Regions from separate parts of the Mesorhizobium sp. CA13 genome, predicted to be linked through region 2. Evidence: riboswitches for the same ligand, from Rfam matches in the RefSeq annotation. Region 2 holds a riboswitch; the other holds the start of a gene.
The links. A riboswitch is a leader RNA that binds a small molecule or an ion and turns the genes downstream of it on or off. The one in region 2 is predicted to bind S-adenosylmethionine.
Positions count from the first base shown of each region.

Region 1: another riboswitch for S-adenosylmethionine. It lies ahead of metX (homoserine O-acetyltransferase MetX); the one in region 2 lies ahead of LB566_RS15270 (O-succinylhomoserine sulfhydrylase).

Region 1 covers NZ_JAIUHS010000019.1:27,994-35,939, forward strand. Annotated here, with positions in the region: gene gloB (hydroxyacylglutathione hydrolase) at 1-197, opposite strand, end outside; gene LB566_RS28600 (class I SAM-dependent methyltransferase) at 349-1,137, shown strand; gene LB566_RS28605 (ABC transporter ATP-binding protein/permease) at 1,275-3,098, shown strand; gene LB566_RS28610 (DUF1194 domain-containing protein) at 3,195-3,998, shown strand; gene LB566_RS28615 (DUF1330 domain-containing protein) at 4,180-4,500, shown strand; gene metW (methionine biosynthesis protein MetW) at 4,512-5,126, opposite strand; gene metX (homoserine O-acetyltransferase MetX) at 5,185-6,354, opposite strand; SAM riboswitch at 6,465-6,542, opposite strand; gene hisC (histidinol-phosphate transaminase) at 6,678-7,787, shown strand; gene LB566_RS28635 (prephenate/arogenate dehydrogenase family protein) at 7,794-7,946, shown strand, end outside.
Region 2 covers NZ_JAIUHS010000005.1:355,480-363,425, reverse strand. Annotated here, with positions in the region: gene LB566_RS15280 (ABC transporter substrate-binding protein) at 1-572, opposite strand, end outside; gene LB566_RS15275 (2'-deoxycytidine 5'-triphosphate deaminase) at 671-1,765, opposite strand; SAM riboswitch at 1,843-1,920, shown strand; gene LB566_RS15270 (O-succinylhomoserine sulfhydrylase) at 1,978-3,168, shown strand; gene LB566_RS15265 (ceramide glucosyltransferase) at 3,191-4,342, opposite strand; gene apaG (Co2+/Mg2+ efflux protein ApaG) at 4,573-4,965, shown strand; gene LB566_RS15255 (Hsp33 family molecular chaperone) at 5,164-6,195, opposite strand; gene argF (ornithine carbamoyltransferase) at 6,319-7,230, opposite strand; gene LB566_RS15245 (aspartate aminotransferase family protein) at 7,246-7,946, opposite strand, start outside.

The sequences.
Region 1 (7,946 bases), on a different contig from region 2:
AGATTGGCCTCGACATGGTCGACATGGTGATGCGTGGTCAGGATGACAGTCGGCGTCCAGCCGGTGCGCTTGACCGCGGCCAGGATCGCCGCCTCTTCCGGCGCATCGATAAGCGCGGTCTGACCGCTTTTGGGGTCATGCACCAGCACGCCGAAATTGTCGCTGCGGCACATGAACTGTTCGATTTCGACCGCCATCGCATCTCTCCATCTTCGCCGCAGACATAGGACGCCGACGCGCAGATGTCATCCCGAAGATGACTGATGTCAGGATGCCATTCGACATCCGGGATCTTGGGACGTCGCGGCCTTTGTTGAAACGCGCCGATATCGCGGCTACATCCCTGACATGCATTCCGACATCGTCGATCTCCGCTCCTTCTATTCGACAGCGCTCGGTCGCTTCGCCGAGCATTCGATCACCATGGCATTGTCATCGATATGGGCCACCGTCCCCAATGAGCGGCTGGTGGGGCTCGGCTACACCTTACCGTGGCTGGAACGGTTCGGCAGCGACGCCGAGCGGGTGTTCGCCTTCATGCCGGCGACGCAGGGCGCCGTGGTCTGGCCGGCGACGGGGCCGACCGCGACGGCTCTGGTTTTCGATGAGGAACTGCCGCTGGTCGATTCCTGCATCGACCGCATGCTGCTCGTGCATTCGCTCGAACATGTCGAAAACCCGCGCGAAACGCTGAACGAGATCTGGCGCGTGCTGTCGCCGGCCGGCCGGGTGGTCATCGTCGTGCCCAACCGGCGCGGCGTCTGGGCGCGGTTCGAGCACACGCCGTTCGGCAATGGCAGGCCCTTCTCGCGCGGTCAGCTCACCGAATTGCTGCGCGAGGCGAATTTCACGCCCGCCGCCTGGTCCGACGCCCTGTTCTTTCCGCCATCGCGGCGGCGTTTCATGATGCGCTTCCACAATATGCTGGAGCGTGCCGGCCGGCGGCTGTGGCCGATCTTTTCCGGCGTCATCGTGGTCGAGGCGCAGAAGCGGCTCTATCAGGGCGTGCCGGCCGCCCAGCGCGCTTCCCGACGGGTTTTCGTGCCGGTGCTTTCGCCGCATGCAGCAACGCGGCTCGGCCGGCGGATAGAGACCGGGGCCACGACATCACCGGGTTCGCGAATGACACCTTCGTGATCATGCTGGAAATTTGCGCCGGACGGCATTTCGCGACCTATCTGTCGCTGACGGGCTCGCAGCCTGGCTGAGGACCGATGCCGTCACTGCTCTCCATCCGGTTTCAGCGCCGCCTCTGAATGCAAGGACTTCAGCTCATGGCCGATCATCCGGACAATGATGCCTCTGCCCGGCCTATCGCTGCGGTCGAAGCCTCGAGCCTGCGTGATCAGGTGGCGGCGATCAAGCTGGCGCTTGCCGGATCGCCGGTTCGCAAAGGGCTACGCTGGGCCTCCATCGGAATGGTGGCCGTCATTGTCGCGACCTCGATCGGCCAGGTACTGCTCAACCGCTGGAACCAGCCTTTCTACGATGCGCTTGCGCGCCGCGACATGCCGGCCTTCCTGCACCAGCTCGCCATTTTTGCCGCCATCGCCGGTGGGCTCCTTGTGCTCAATGTCGGCCAGACCTGGCTCAATCAGACGATCCGGCTGAAGCTGCGCGAGGCGCTGACGCTCGATCTGATCGATGGATGGATGCGGCCGGCGCGCGCCTTTCGCCTGGCGCATGCGGGCGCCATCGGCGTCAATCCCGACCAGCGCATGCAGCAGGATGCGAGCCATCTTTCCGACCTGTCGACGGATCTTGGGGTTGGCCTGCTGCAATCCTTAATCCTGCTCGCCTCCTTCGTCGGCGTGTTGTGGGAGCTGTCCTCGGGCTTCGTCTTCCATATCGGGGGAACGTCGCTCGCCATACCGGGCTACATGGTGTGGGCGGCCATCCTCTATGCCGGTACGGCTTCCTGGCTGAGCTGGCTGGTCGGACGGCCTCTGATCCGCCTCAACAGCGACCGTTACACACGCGAGGCGGAGCTGCGTTCCTCGATGGTGCGCGTCAACGAGAACATCGATGCCATCGCGCTCGCCCGCAGCGAGCCCGACGCCAGGCGGCGGCTGGAAATCGATCTCGGCACCGTGCTCGGGGCCATGCGGCGCATCTACAGCGCCCAGATCAATCTCGCCTGGGTGACAGACACCTATGGCTGGATCACCGTGGTGGCTCCCATCCTGGTCGCTTCGCCGGTCTATTTCGCGGGCGACATCAGTTTCGGCGGGCTGATGATGGCGGTCGGCGCCTTCAATCAGGTCCATTCCTCATTGCGCTGGTTCATCAACAATATCGGCAGCATCGCCGATTGGCGCGCGACGCTGATGCGCGTCGCCGATTTCCGCATTGCGCTGGATGAGACCGATGTGCTGCACGACCAGGAAAGGCGCATCGAATTCGGCGAGAATGCAAACCGCAAGCTGACCTTCGAGAAACTCGAAGTGGCCTCGCCCGAGGGGCGCACGAGGTTCGCCGAGCAGCATGTCGAGATCCACGCCGGCGAACGCGTCCTGCTTACCGGCGAGCCGGGCGCGGGCAAGACGCTGTTCTTTCGCGCCATTGCCGGCCTGTGGCCGTGGGGGAGCGGGCGCATCGGCATGCCGGCGGGAGAGATGCCCATCTTCGTGCCGCGCACGCCCTACTTCCCGACCGCCACGCTGCGAGAAGTGCTCGACCGCGTCGACGGGGTTGCGCCGGCAAGCGATGCCGATATTTCGGCCGTGCTGGCCGAGATCGGCCTGGAGCGCCTGTCGTCGTCGCTCGACCGCAGCGCGCGCTGGGAGCATGAGCTGGCCGACGACGAACTGCGCCTGCTGGCTTTCGCTCGGCTCGTGCTGCGGCACCCGAAATGGGTGATCATCGATGAGGCTCTCGATGCCTTCGACGGGCCGACGCTGCGGCGGGTGCTGTCGATGCTGGAGAAGCGGCTGGCCGGGGCGACGATCCTCAATATCGGGCGCGGCCAGCACGACAGTCAGTTCTTCCCGCGCGCACTGACCATCGTGAAGGCGTCCGGCATGCCGGCCCTGAAGCCCGCACGCATAAGGGCGGGCGCGATCGAGCCGCCGCCGGCAGCTCCTCGCCGCAAGAAATAGCACCTCTCGGGGCTGGCCCGCGCCACGCCATGCGGCAGCTTTATTTCGCCGTGATCGCGAGGGAAGATCGCAGCGGAAACATCGCTTGAGCCGGCCATGCTTGATGCTCTCAGCCTGCTTGCCTGCCTGGCCTGCACCGAGGCCGCCGTGACTGCGCCCGCGCCGGATAGTCTGGCCGTTGACGTCGAACTGGTGCTGGCGGTCGACATCTCATTGTCGATGGACGAGAAGGAGTTCGCCCTGCAGCGCGCCGGCTATGTGGAGGCGCTGCGTCATCCCGACTTCATCAAGGCGGTCCGCGCCGGGAACGCCGGTCGCATCGCGCTCACCTATTTCGAATGGGCCGGCACTGTGCGCGACGACGCGCTCATCGGCTGGCAGGTCATCGACGGCGCCGAGAGCGCCAACGCTTTTGCCGACAAGATCGCGGCCCGTCCGTTCCGCAGCTTCCGCGGCACGTCGATCTCCGGCGCGCTCGCCTTCGGCGCGGGGCTTTTCGACCGCACCGCTTTCGAAAGCGAACGCAGCGTCATCGATATTTCCGGTGACGGACCAAACAATATCGGGCCGCCCGTCACCGCCACGCGGGATGCGGCAAACGCCAGAGGCATCGTCATCAACGGCCTGCCGATCCTGATCAATCCATCGCCCACCTTCAGCCATCTCGACCGGTACTACGCCCAGTGCGTAACCGGCGGGCCGGGCTCCTTCGTGCTGCCGATTTATACAGCCGCCGAATTTTCGACGGCGATCCGGCGTAAGCTGATCCTCGAAGTAAGTGGCATTCGGGACAGGCCCGCAATCACCCGCGTCGACGCCGACCCGCCGGTCGACTGCCTGCTTGGGGAGCGGGACAGGCGGTTTCTGTCGGATCCCTATTTCCCGGAACTTGACCGATGAGCATCTGAAGCATCCGGCGGACGGATGCCCAGACCTGTCTTCAAGGCCAAGCCGAAGACGGCGTTGCCTGCCTCGGGTCGCAGCTATTCGATGACCTCGGAGGTAATCGCATCCTGGCCGATGGTTGGGCAGATTGCCTTGCGCGGCCGGTCGTCGGCCTCGAACCGAAGGGAGTTACGCCATGACCGCTTACGCCGTTGCTCACATGCGCCAGGTCAAGATGGGCCCGCAGATTGTCGAATACCTGCAGAAGATCGATGCCACGCTGGAACCTTTCGGCGGCCGGTTCCTGGTCCATGGCGGCGATGTGGAGATGATCGAGAATGACTGGCCGGGGCATCTCATCATCATCGAATTTCCGGACAAACAGCGTGCGCGCCGCTGGTACGATTCAGCTGCCTATCAGGCAATACTGCCGCTGCGGACGGACAATTCGACCGCCGATGTGGTGTTCGTCGATGGCGTCGAATATCCACACAAGGCCACGGATGTCCTGGAATGAAGCGGCGTGCCTTATCGCTTCAACAAGAACACTGCTTGCTGGCCGAAGAAATTCCAGAACCACCACGGCATCGACAGGCCGATCTTCTGGCCGTTGGCGTCGAGCGCGGTTGCCCTTTCCACGCTCGCGCCAAGCTCCTCGCACAAATTGACGAAGTCGCGGATGGTGCAGAAATGGATGTTTGGCGTGTCGTACCAGGAATAGGGCAGGTCCTTGGTCACCGGCATGCGGCCTTTGACGAACAGCGACAGGCGCACCCGCCAGTGGCCGAAATTGGGGAAGGACACGATGGCGTGTTCGCCGATCCTGAGCAGTTCGTCGAGAACGAGCTTCGGGTTGCGGGTCGCCTGCAAGGTCTGCGACAGGACGACGAAGTCGAAACCCTTGTCGGGATAGAATTCAAGATCCTTGTCGGCGTCGCCCTGGACGACGGAGAGGCCGCGCGCCACGCATTCGTTGACACCGCGCTGCGACAGTTCCAGTCCGCGGCCGTCGATCTGCTTGGTCTCCTGCAAAAGCTCGAGCAGCGAGCCATCGCCGGAACCGACGTCCAGCACCCGCGATTGCGGCGGGATCAGACCGGCGATTACCTCGAGATCGACGCGTTGGGCGCGGTTGACGCTCATGGCTTGCCCCTTGTCGTGGCGCGTGATCCGTGACCGACAGGTCTGCAATTCTGCGGGATCATGCGCCGAGCCCTCTCGCTCGCGCGGCCGAGCCGATGAAGCCGTTGATGGCGGCGAACAGTTCCGGCTCGTCGAGCAGGAAGGCGTCGTGCCCGCGATCGGTCTCGATCTCGACGAAGGACACCGACGCACCGGCGGCATTCAGCGCATGGACGATCGAGCGGCTCTCCTCGGTCGGAAACAGCCAATCCGAGGTGAACGACACCAGGCAAAAGCGGGTCTTGGTGCCGGCAAAAGCGTCCGCCAGCCTGCCGCCATGGTCGGCGGCGAGGTCGAAATAGTCCATGGACCGTGTCATGTAGAGATAGGAATTGGCGTCGAAACGGTCGACGAACGTCATGCCCTGGTGACGCAGATAGCTCTCGATCTGGAAGTCGGCGTCGAAGCCGAAGGTCAGAGCTTCGCGGTCCTGCAGGTTGCGGCCGAACTTCCGGTGCAAGGCTGCTTCCGACAGGTAGGTGATGTGGGCGGCCATGCGCGCCACGGCGAGCCCCTTTTCCGGGCGTTTGCCGTGCTCGAAATACTTGCCGCCATGCCATTCTGGGTCGGCCATCACGGCCTGCCGGCCGACCTCGTGGAAAGCGATGTTCTGCGAGGAATGCCGCGCGCCGGTGGCAATCGGCAGCGCCGAGAAAACACGTTCCGGATAGCTCGACGCCCATTGCAGCACCTGCATGCCGCCCATCGACCCGCCGAGCACGCAAAACAGTTTCTCGATGCCGAAATGGTCGATCAGCATCTGCTGGGCACGCACCATGTCGCGGATGGTGATGACCGGAAGGTCGAGCCCATAGGGCTTGCCGGTAGCGGGATTGGTGGAGGCCGGACCGGTGGAACCGAGGCAGCCGCCGATCACGTTTGAGCAGATGACGAAGAAGCGGTTTGTGTCGATGATCTTGCCGGGGCCGATCAGCACTTCCCACCAGCCCGGCTTGCCGGTCACCGGATTGGTGCTGGCCACATGCTGGTCGCCGGTCAATGCGTGGCATACGAGAATGGCGTTGGAACGGGCGTCGTTCAGCGTGCCGTAGGTCTGGTAGGCGATCTGGAACGGCGACAGCAGCGTGCCGGCGTCGAGCCTGAGCGGCTTGTCGGCGCCGAAGCGCACGACCGGGCTCGACGGTTGGTCTGCCTCGTTGTTGGTTCTGCCAGCGCGCTGAGCGGCCATCGCATCCTCTTACATCGCACGACGTGTCCGGCGGAAACCGAATACGGGCCGACACGGTGTCCGGCCGGCCGCGGACAACAAAAAACCGGCATTGCCTTCGCAAAGCCGGTTACGTCACGCAAACGGCCCTTTAGCGAATTGTTTAACGTGGCTGCAAGCCGACCGGCCAAATCACCACGGAACTGTTGCTGCCCTTCTAGAACTCACCTGCCTCGCCGTCAATGCCGCCTGCTTGCACCACTGCCACCTCTCGACATTGCGGGCCATGGCTTGTATTTCCGCAGCGGCTTCCAGGACGGAAGCGTTCTCGACGGATTTGCGATATGAGCCAGACCCCGGACAAGGCACGTCCAACCCCGCGCGCGGGCATCATGGACATCCAGGCCTATGTGCCGGGCAAGAGCGCGGCCCCCGCCGGGGTGGACAAGGTCCACAAGCTGTCGTCGAACGAGAACCCGCTCGGTCCCTCGCCGAAGGCAATCGAGGCCGCGCGCGAGGTCGCCGCCAAGCTCGACGTCTATCCCGACGGCACCGCCCGGCGCCTGCGCGAGGCAATCGCCGAGGTGCATGGGCTCAACGCACAGAACATCATCTGTTCCAACGGCTCCGACGAGATCCTCGGCCTGCTGGCGCAGACCTATCTCGCGCCCGGTGACGAGGCCATATTCACCGAACATGCCTTCATGGTCTACAAGATCTACATCCAGTCGGCGGGTGCGACGCCGGTCGCGGTGAAGGAGACCAAGGAGCGCGCCGACATCGATGCGATCCTGGCGGCCGTAACGCCACGTACGAAGATCGTGTTCCTCGCCAATCCCAACAATCCGACCGGCACTTACGTGCCGTTCCAGGAGGTGCGCCGCCTGCATGCCGGCCTGCCGAAGAACGTGCTTCTGGTGCTCGACGCCGCCTATGCCGAATATGTCAGGCGCAACGACTACGAGGCCGGCATCGAGCTGGCGGGCAGCTCGCAGAACGTGGTCATGACCCGCACCTTCTCCAAGATCGGACTTGGCGGGGCGCGGATCGGATGGATGTATGGGCCGATGCACATCGTCGACGCGATCAACCGCATACGCGGCCCCTTCAATGTCAATGCGACGGCGATCGAGGCCGGCATCGCCGCCGTGCGCGACCGCGCCCATGTCGAGCGCAGCGTCGCGCACAACGAGACCTGGCTGGCCTGGCTGAGCGAGCAGATGACCGGGCTCGGGTTGCGGGTAACGCCGAGCGTCGGCAATTTCCTCCTCATTCATTTTCCCGACGACGGCAAGCATTCGGCCGCGGCGGCGGACGATTATCTCACCCAGCGCGGCTACATCCTGCGGCGTGTTTCGGGCTACGGATTTCCCAACGCGCTGCGCATGACCGTCGGCACCGAAGAGGCCAATCGCGGCGTTGTCGCGGCACTCACGACATTCCTGAAAAGCTAGAACGCCATGGCATCACCGATGTTCGAAAAGATCGCGCTGGTCGGCATCGGCCTGATCGGCTCGTCGCTGGCCCGCGTCATCAGCCGCGAGGGCCTGGCCGGCCATGTCGCCATCTCGACGCGCAGCGCCGCAACGCTGGCGCGGGCGCAAGAGCTTGGG
Region 2 (7,946 bases):
AGCACGAACTTGTCGGAAAGGACGGCATCGAGGCGGCCGTTCTGGAGATCGGTGATTGCCTCTTCCTGGGTCGGATAGAGCTTCGCTTCGGCGCCGGCCTTGCCATAGACGTCCTGGGCGTAGTTGGCCTGCGTGGTCGCCGCCTGGGCGCCGACCGTTTTGCCGGCGAGCGCCGCCGGTTCGGTCGAGGCGATGTCGCTGTCCTTCAGGGCGACGAGCGAGAGCGGCGTCGTATAGTATTTGTGGGTGAACGCGACCTGCTTCTTGCGCTCCTCGGTGATGCTCATCGAAGCGATGATGGCGTCGAATTTCTTGGCCTGCAGCGCCGGGATGATGCCGTCCCAGTCCTGGGTGACGATCTCGCATTCGACCTTCATCTGCGCGCAAAGGGCGTTGGCGATGTCGATGTCGAAGCCCTCGACCTTGCCGTCGGGCGTGATGGTGTTGAACGGCGGGTAGGCGCCCTCGGTGCCGATCTTGATTTTCTCCGCCGCATGCGCCGACAGGGCGCCGGCGCCAAGCGTCAGCATGGCGGCGGCCGCCGCCGATAGGATCCATTTCGAAATCTGCATTTTCATTCCCCTTGAGCACCGCCACGTCGGCGGCCGGCGAGGCAGCCAAGCATGGCGGGCCGGCGCAGGCAAGTATCTTGCCTGACGGTGATGAGCGTTCAGGACGCGGCGCGAAAGTGCTTGGACAGCTTCAGGCCCTGCGCCTGGTAGTTGGAGCCGAGCTCGGTGCCGTAAAGCGCCTGCGGCCGCTTCAGCATATGCTCGTAGACCAGCCGGCCGACGATCTGGCCATGATCGAGGATGAACGGCACCTCATGGCTGCGCACTTCGAGCACGGCGCGGCTGCCGGTGCCGCCGGCCGCCGAGTGGCCGAAGCCCGGATCGAAGAAGCCGGCATAGTGGACACGGAACTCGCCCACCAGGGGATCGAAGGGCGTCATTTCGGCCGCGTAGAGCGGCGGCACATGCACCGCTTCCTGGCTGACGAGGATGTAGAACTCGTCCGGATCGAGCACCAGCTCGCCGGCGCCGCTCTTGTGGATCGGCTCCCAGAAGTCGACGATCTCCTGCGCCGCGCGCTTGTCGACATCGACGAGGCCGGTATGGTGCTTGCCGCGATAGCCGACCAGCCCGTCACTGTCGCCGTTGAGATCGATCGACAATGCGATGCCGCCGCCGGAGATGTTCGGCGGTTCGGTGGCGACCAGCATTTCGGCCCGGTGCAATTGATGCAACTCTGCTTCCGAGAGCAGCGCATTGCCGGTGCGGAAGCGTATCTGCGAAAGGCGCGAGCCGGCGCGTACGACGATCGGAAAGGTGCGTGGGCTGACTTCAAGATAGAGCGGACCGTGATAGCCGGCGGCGATCTTGTCGAACTCGTGGCCGCGATCGGTCATCACGCGGGTGAAGATATCGAGCCGCCCGGTCGAGCTCTTGGGATTGGCGGACGCCGAAATTTCCGCCGGCAGCGCCAGGCTTTCGAGCAGGGGCACGATGTAGACGCAACCGGTTTCCAGAACAGCGCCGTCGGCCAGGCTGATCTCATGCAGCTTCAGCCGGTCGAGTTTTTCACTGACCTTATGATTGGGACCCGGCAGGAAGGACGCGCGCACCCGCCACGCCTTGTCGCCGAGCCTCAGATCAAGGCTGGCCGGCTGGATCTGGTCGGCATCGAGCGCACGCGACGACTTCAGCGCGCCGGACTGGAACAGCGCCGCAATGTCCTGATCGGGAAGAATTCCTGTCTGCCGCAAAGTCTGGCTCCGCTCTGCTGGTACAAGTCTCTTAATGAAGCCGGCAATTGACGCAAGCGTGACGCGGGTCTAAAGGGTCGTTATCCCGTGGTGATTTGGCCGGTCGGCTTGCAGCCACGTTAAACAAGTCGCTAAAGGACCGTCGGGCCGCAAGGCTGTATGGACCGGTTGCGACTTTTTCGCGGCCGGTTTTTTTGTGTTTGGATAGGACGATGACGAGCAAGACGCGCAACTGGAAGCCTCAGACCGCACTCGTGCATGGCGGGACCCTGCGTTCCGGCTTCGGTGAAACTTCCGAGGCGATATACCTGACCCAGGGCTATGTCTATGAGACGGCCCAAGCCGCCGAAGCCCGCTTCAAGGGGGAGCAACCGGGCTTCATCTATTCGCGCTACGCCAATCCGACCGTAGACATGTTCGAGAAGCGCATGTGCGCGCTCGAAGGCGCCGAGGACGCGCGCGCCACCGCGTCCGGCATGGCGGCGGTGACGGCGGCACTCCTGTGCAGCGTCAAAGCCGGCGACCATATCGTTGCGGCGCGCGCGCTGTTCGGCTCCTGCCGCTGGGTGGTCGAGACGCTGGCGCCGCGTTACGGCATCGAGGCGACGCTGGTCGACGGCACCGACATCGCCAACTGGGAAAAGGCGGTGCGGCCCAACACCAAGCTGTTTTTCCTGGAAAGCCCGACCAACCCGACGCTTGAGGTGGTGGACATATCCGCCGTCGCTTCGCTTGCCAATTCGATCGGCGCGCGGCTGGTCGTGGACAATGTCTTCGCCACGCCGCTGCAGCAGAAGCCGTTGCAGCTCGGCGCGCATGTCGTGGTCTATTCGGCGACCAAGCACATCGATGGCCAGGGCCGCTGTCTCGGCGGCGTCATCCTGTCGGACAAGAAGTGGATCGACGAGAACCTGCACGATTATTTCCGCCATACCGGCCCCAGCCTGTCGCCGTTCAACGCCTGGACGCTGCTCAAGGGCCTGGAAACGCTGCCGCTGCGCGTGCGCCAGCAGACGGAAAGCGCCGGCAAGATCGCCGATTTCCTGGCCGAGCAGCCGGAGATCGCCCGCGTCATCTATCCCGGCCGCGCCGACCATCCGCAGGCCGATATCGTCAAGAAGCAGATGTCGGGCGGCTCCACCCTGATCTGCTTTGACGTCAAGGGCGGCAAGCAGGGTGCCTTCGCCTTGCAGAATGCGCTCGACATCGTGCTGATCTCGAACAATCTCGGCGACGCCAAAAGCCTGATCACCCATCCGGCGACGACGACGCACAAGAACCTCAGCGACGAAGCGCGCGCCGAGCTCGGCATCGGACCCGGCACGCTCAGGCTGTCGGTCGGGCTGGAAGATACCGACGACCTGCTGGACGACATCGCGCAGGCGTTGAAGGCCGCCAAATAGAGGGCGACCTCAACCGCCGACATCAAGCGCGCGACGGCGTCTCTTCGAGCTCGGCCGCCTTGGTGCCGATGGTCATGGCGTTGCCGCGCCAGTCGACGGCCCCGCCCAGCCAACCGCGCACCCAGATCGCGGGCAACATCAGGTCGCGTGCAATCATCGCGGTGACCATGCGCGGCGACAGATACCAGCCCTTTGCCGAGGCGAGCATGCATTCCGGCAGGTAGGCGAGCGCCAGCACGCAAAGCGCTGTCATGGGCAGGCTGACGCCGGCGCTGGCCGCGGCGATCAGCGCCAGCACGAGCGGGGCCGCCACGCCGGTCAGGATCTCGGGTGCGAAGAACAGCGGAAAGGTGACGCGGCGCAGGCGCGCCCAGCGGGCCTGGCGCGACCAGATCTCACCCGGCATGCGCCGCCCGAGCGGCTGCTCGAACGGCGAAGCGACGAGATTGACGCGCAGGCACAGCCTGTTGACCAGTTTGGTCGACGCGGCATCCTCCGCGATCTCGGCGGCGAGCGCACGGATGCCGCCATTGGCGTCGAGCATCTGCTTGTTCCACAACATGCTTTTGCCCTGGGCAAAGCCGAGGCCAAGCGCCTCGCCGGCATATTGCCAGCGCGCCTGCAGCGTGTTGAGGAAGGCGCATTCGACTTCTGCCCAGAAACCGTCAGGGCGTGAACCGATCGGCGTGGAGCAAACCAGGCCGGTGTCCCGCCGCCATGCCGCCATCAGGTGCTGGACGTAGTCTTTCGGCATCAGCACGTTGGAATCGGCGAGAATGACCCAGTCGTGGCGCGCAGCCTCCCAGCCCTTGACGCAATTGTTCAGTTTCGGGTTGGCGCTGATGCGGTCGTCGCCGGTGAGCAGGCGTGCCGGTACGGCTGGAAAGCGGGCGATGGCGGCCCGGATCGGCTTGACCGCGGGGTCGTCGGCATGGGCGACACAGAAGATCAGTTCGTAGCGCGGCCAGTCGAGCGAGAAAGCGCGCTCAAGCGTCTCATGGGTAAACGGCTCGACGCCGCGCGCCGGGATGACGATCGACACAGGCAGCGGCTTGCCGGCCGGCGGCGCGATGGCGGCGCGCCGTTTCAGGCGCGAGCAGGCGAGCAGGATGCTGGCGAGATTTGAGGCGATGAGAGCGATCGAAAGCGAGCCGGTTATGAGAGCGAGTTCCATCGATATCCGGTTACTCCAGAAAAACCGGCCCGCTGGGCCGCCGTTTTCGACAGTTCGACAGAGCGCCCGAGTCGCCCGGCATTGCTGGCGCACACCATCATTGTCATGTGTCACTCAAATGACATTGTTTGTCGGCACTTGCCCCCTCGAGGTGGCAACTCGGACGCGCACGGTTGATCGAACCGCAAAGAGCGTCGAATGTTCCACACGGATGTGTTTTGGAGCCGCTCATGTACCGCGCCGTCACGCGCAACATCGAAGTGCAGGTCAGGCCGTTCTATCTCGAGGATCGCTCGGATCCTACGGAAAACCGCTATGTCTGGGGCTACCAGATAACGATCGACAACCAGTCCGACGAATTCGTGCAGCTGTTGTCGCGCTATTGGCACATAACCGACGGCGCGGGCCGGGTCGAGGAAGTGCGAGGCGCCGGCGTGGTCGGCGACCAGCCCGAACTCAATCCCGGCGACAGCTACCAATACACGTCGGGCTGTCCGCTCTCGACGCCGTCGGGGATCATGGTCGGCCACTACACCATGCGCAACGAGCGGGGCGAGACATTCGACATCGCCATCCCGGCGTTTTCGCTGGATATGCCAGGGACGAGGCGAACGGTGAATTAGCGAAAGCGGCGGCGACAGCCTCCTTCTCCCCGTCACTATACGGGGAGAAATGTCCGGCAGGACAATGAGGGCCGGCGCCGACTCTGGAGATCTATCTCGCGCACCGAATGAAGACTGCCCTAACGCCGAACTCAGCGCTGCCCCTCATCCGCCTGCCGGCACCTTCTCCCCGTATAGTGACGGGGAGAAGGAAGCACTTCACTGCGCCGCAAACTCGGCCGGGTCGAAGTCATATTGCGTCGAGCAGAACTCGCAGGCGACGTGGATGCCGCCGTCCTCGGTGCTGTCCTTGATCTCCTGCGCGGAGAAGCCCTCGAGGATGCCGCGGATCTTGTCGCGGGAGCATGAGCACTGATCGGCGACGGGAACGCCGCCGAAGACGCGCACGCCATGCTCGTGGAACAGACGGTAGAGCAGCCGCTCGGCGCCGATGGTCGGATCGATCAGTTCGGTCGGCTCGATGGTGCCGAGCAGCGCCAGCAATTCCTGCCAGGAATTGTCTGTGGGATTGTGGATCTCCTCGCGCGGATCGCCATCCCCGCCGGGCAGGTCAGGAACGCGCATGCGCTCGGAGGCCTGCGGCAGGAACTGCGCCAGGATGCCCCCCGCCCGCCACTGCTCGCGCGCGCCGCCGGGGCCGGGCGTCAAAAGCTTGGCGACGGAAAGCCGGAGATCGGTCGGGATCTGCTCCGACTGGCGGAAATAGGTGCGCGCGGCCTCTTCCAGGGTCTCGCCGTCGAGCTGGACGATGCCCTGGTAGCGCTGCGTGTGAGCACCTTGATCTATGGTCAGCGCCAGCACACCGTTGCCGAGCAGCGTTTGCTGCGAGGTCTCGCCGGCCGCAATTAGCGCCTCCAGCCGGTCGGCATCGAAGCGCGCATAGGCACGCAGCGCCGAGGGCGTGGAAAAATCCGCGACCAGCATGTCGACAGGCCCGTCGGTGCGGGTCTGCAGGATGAACTTGCCCTCGAACTTGAGCGAGGTGCCTAGCAGCACCGTCAGCACACAGGCTTCCGCCAGCAGCCGGGCCACCGGCTCGGGATAATCATGGCGGCCAAGGATCGCATCAAGCATCGGCCCGAGCTGAACGGTGCGGCCGCGCACATCGAGCGGGCCGACCTCGAAGGGCACGACGTGATCATCGCCGGCGTAACCGAATTCGCCGAGTTTGGGGTGATGTTCAGCCACTTGATGGGTTTCCAGCATGACAAAGCTCCAGGGCGCGGCCATGCCGCCCTTTGGGGAGCATGCGTCTAAACGCGCTTGATTTGCGTGATGCCGCGCAGATAGGCATCGCGCCTCCGGAGATCAAGTTCCCCGGCACGTCAAGCGCCAAGACACTTCAAGTCCACTTCAGGCCCCAAGACACCAGGCAAGCACGGCCTTCTGGGCGTGAAGCCGGTTCTCGGCCTCGTCGAAGACCACCGAATGCGGACCGTCGATGACCTCGTCCGTCACTTCCTCGCCGCGATGCGCCGGCAGACAATGCATGAACAGCGCGTCGGGCTTTGCCTTGGCCATCAGCTTGGCGTTGACCTGGTAGGGCGAAAACACGTTGTGACCGCGGGCGCGGTGCTCCTGGCCCATCGATACCCAGCAGTCGGTGACGACGCAGTCGGCCTGGTCGACGGCTTCCTCTGGCGAGCGGGTAAAGGAGAGCTTGCCGCCATGAGCCTTTGACCAGTCGACATGCTTCTGCGCCGGCTCGCTGCCTTCGGGCACCGCGACGTTGAGGTTGAAGCGGAACCGCGCCGAGGCTTCCAGCAGCGAATGCAGCACGTTGTTGCCGTCGCCGGTCCAGGCGATGGTCTTGCCGGCGACCGGACCGCGATGCTCCTCGAAGGTCATGATGTCGGCCATCAGCTGGCAAGGATGGGTATCGTCGGTGAGCCCGTTGATCACCGGGATGGTCGCATTCTCGGTCAGCTCCAGCAGCCGCTCATGCGAGGTGGTGCGGATCATGATGGCATCGACATAGCGCGACAGAACCTTGGCTGTGTCGGCGATGGTCTCGGAGCGGCCGAGCTGCATCTCGGTGCCGGTCAGCATGATGGTCTCGCCGCCAAGCTGACGCATGCCGACATCGAAGGAGACGCGCGTGCGCGTCGACGGCTTGTCGAAGATCATCGCCAGCACCTTGCCTTCGAGCGGTTTCGAGCGGTCGCCCGCCTTGAGGCGCGCCTTGCGCTCCACTGCGTCGGTCAGCATGGAGCGCAGGTCGCCTTCGGAAACGGCGGAGAGGTCGGTGAAATGACGAAGTGACATCAGGAGCTTTCGAATTTACTTCGCGGCTTCAGCGGCGATGGCCTCGGACAGGGCCTTGGCGCCGGCGCGAATGCGCTCGAGCGCTTCATGGATCTCGCTGTCCGTGACGGTGAGCGGCGGCAGCAGGCGAATGACGTTGTCGCCGGCCGGAACCGCGAGCAGATGCTGGTCGCGCAGCGCCATGTTCACCTTGCCGTTGGGCATGGCGCATTTGAGGCCCAGCATCAGCCCCGTGCCCCTGATGTCCTCGATGACCTCGGGGAATTCGTCGGCCACCCCCGCCAGCCCTTGCTTCAACAACAGCGCCTTGCGCTGCACATCCGCCAGGAAGCCCTCCTCCAGCACCACGTCGAGCACGGCATTGCCGACCGCCATGGCCAGCGGGTTGCCGCCGAACGTAGTGCCGTGGACGCCCGCGGTCATGCCGACAGCCGCCTCGTCGGTGGCAAGGCAGGCGCCCATCGGGAAGCCGCCGCCAATGCCCTTGGCGATGGCCATGATGTCGGGAGCGACCCCCGACCATTCATGCGCGAACAGCTTGCCGGTGCGGCCGATGCCGCACTGGACCTCATCGTAGATCAACAGCAGGCCGTGCTGGTCGCAGAGCTGCCGCAACCGCTTCAGCGACTGTGTCGGCACCGGGCGGATACCGCCCTCGCCCTGCACCGGCTCGATCAGGATGGCCGCGGTTTCCGGCGTGATCGCTTTTTCGGCGG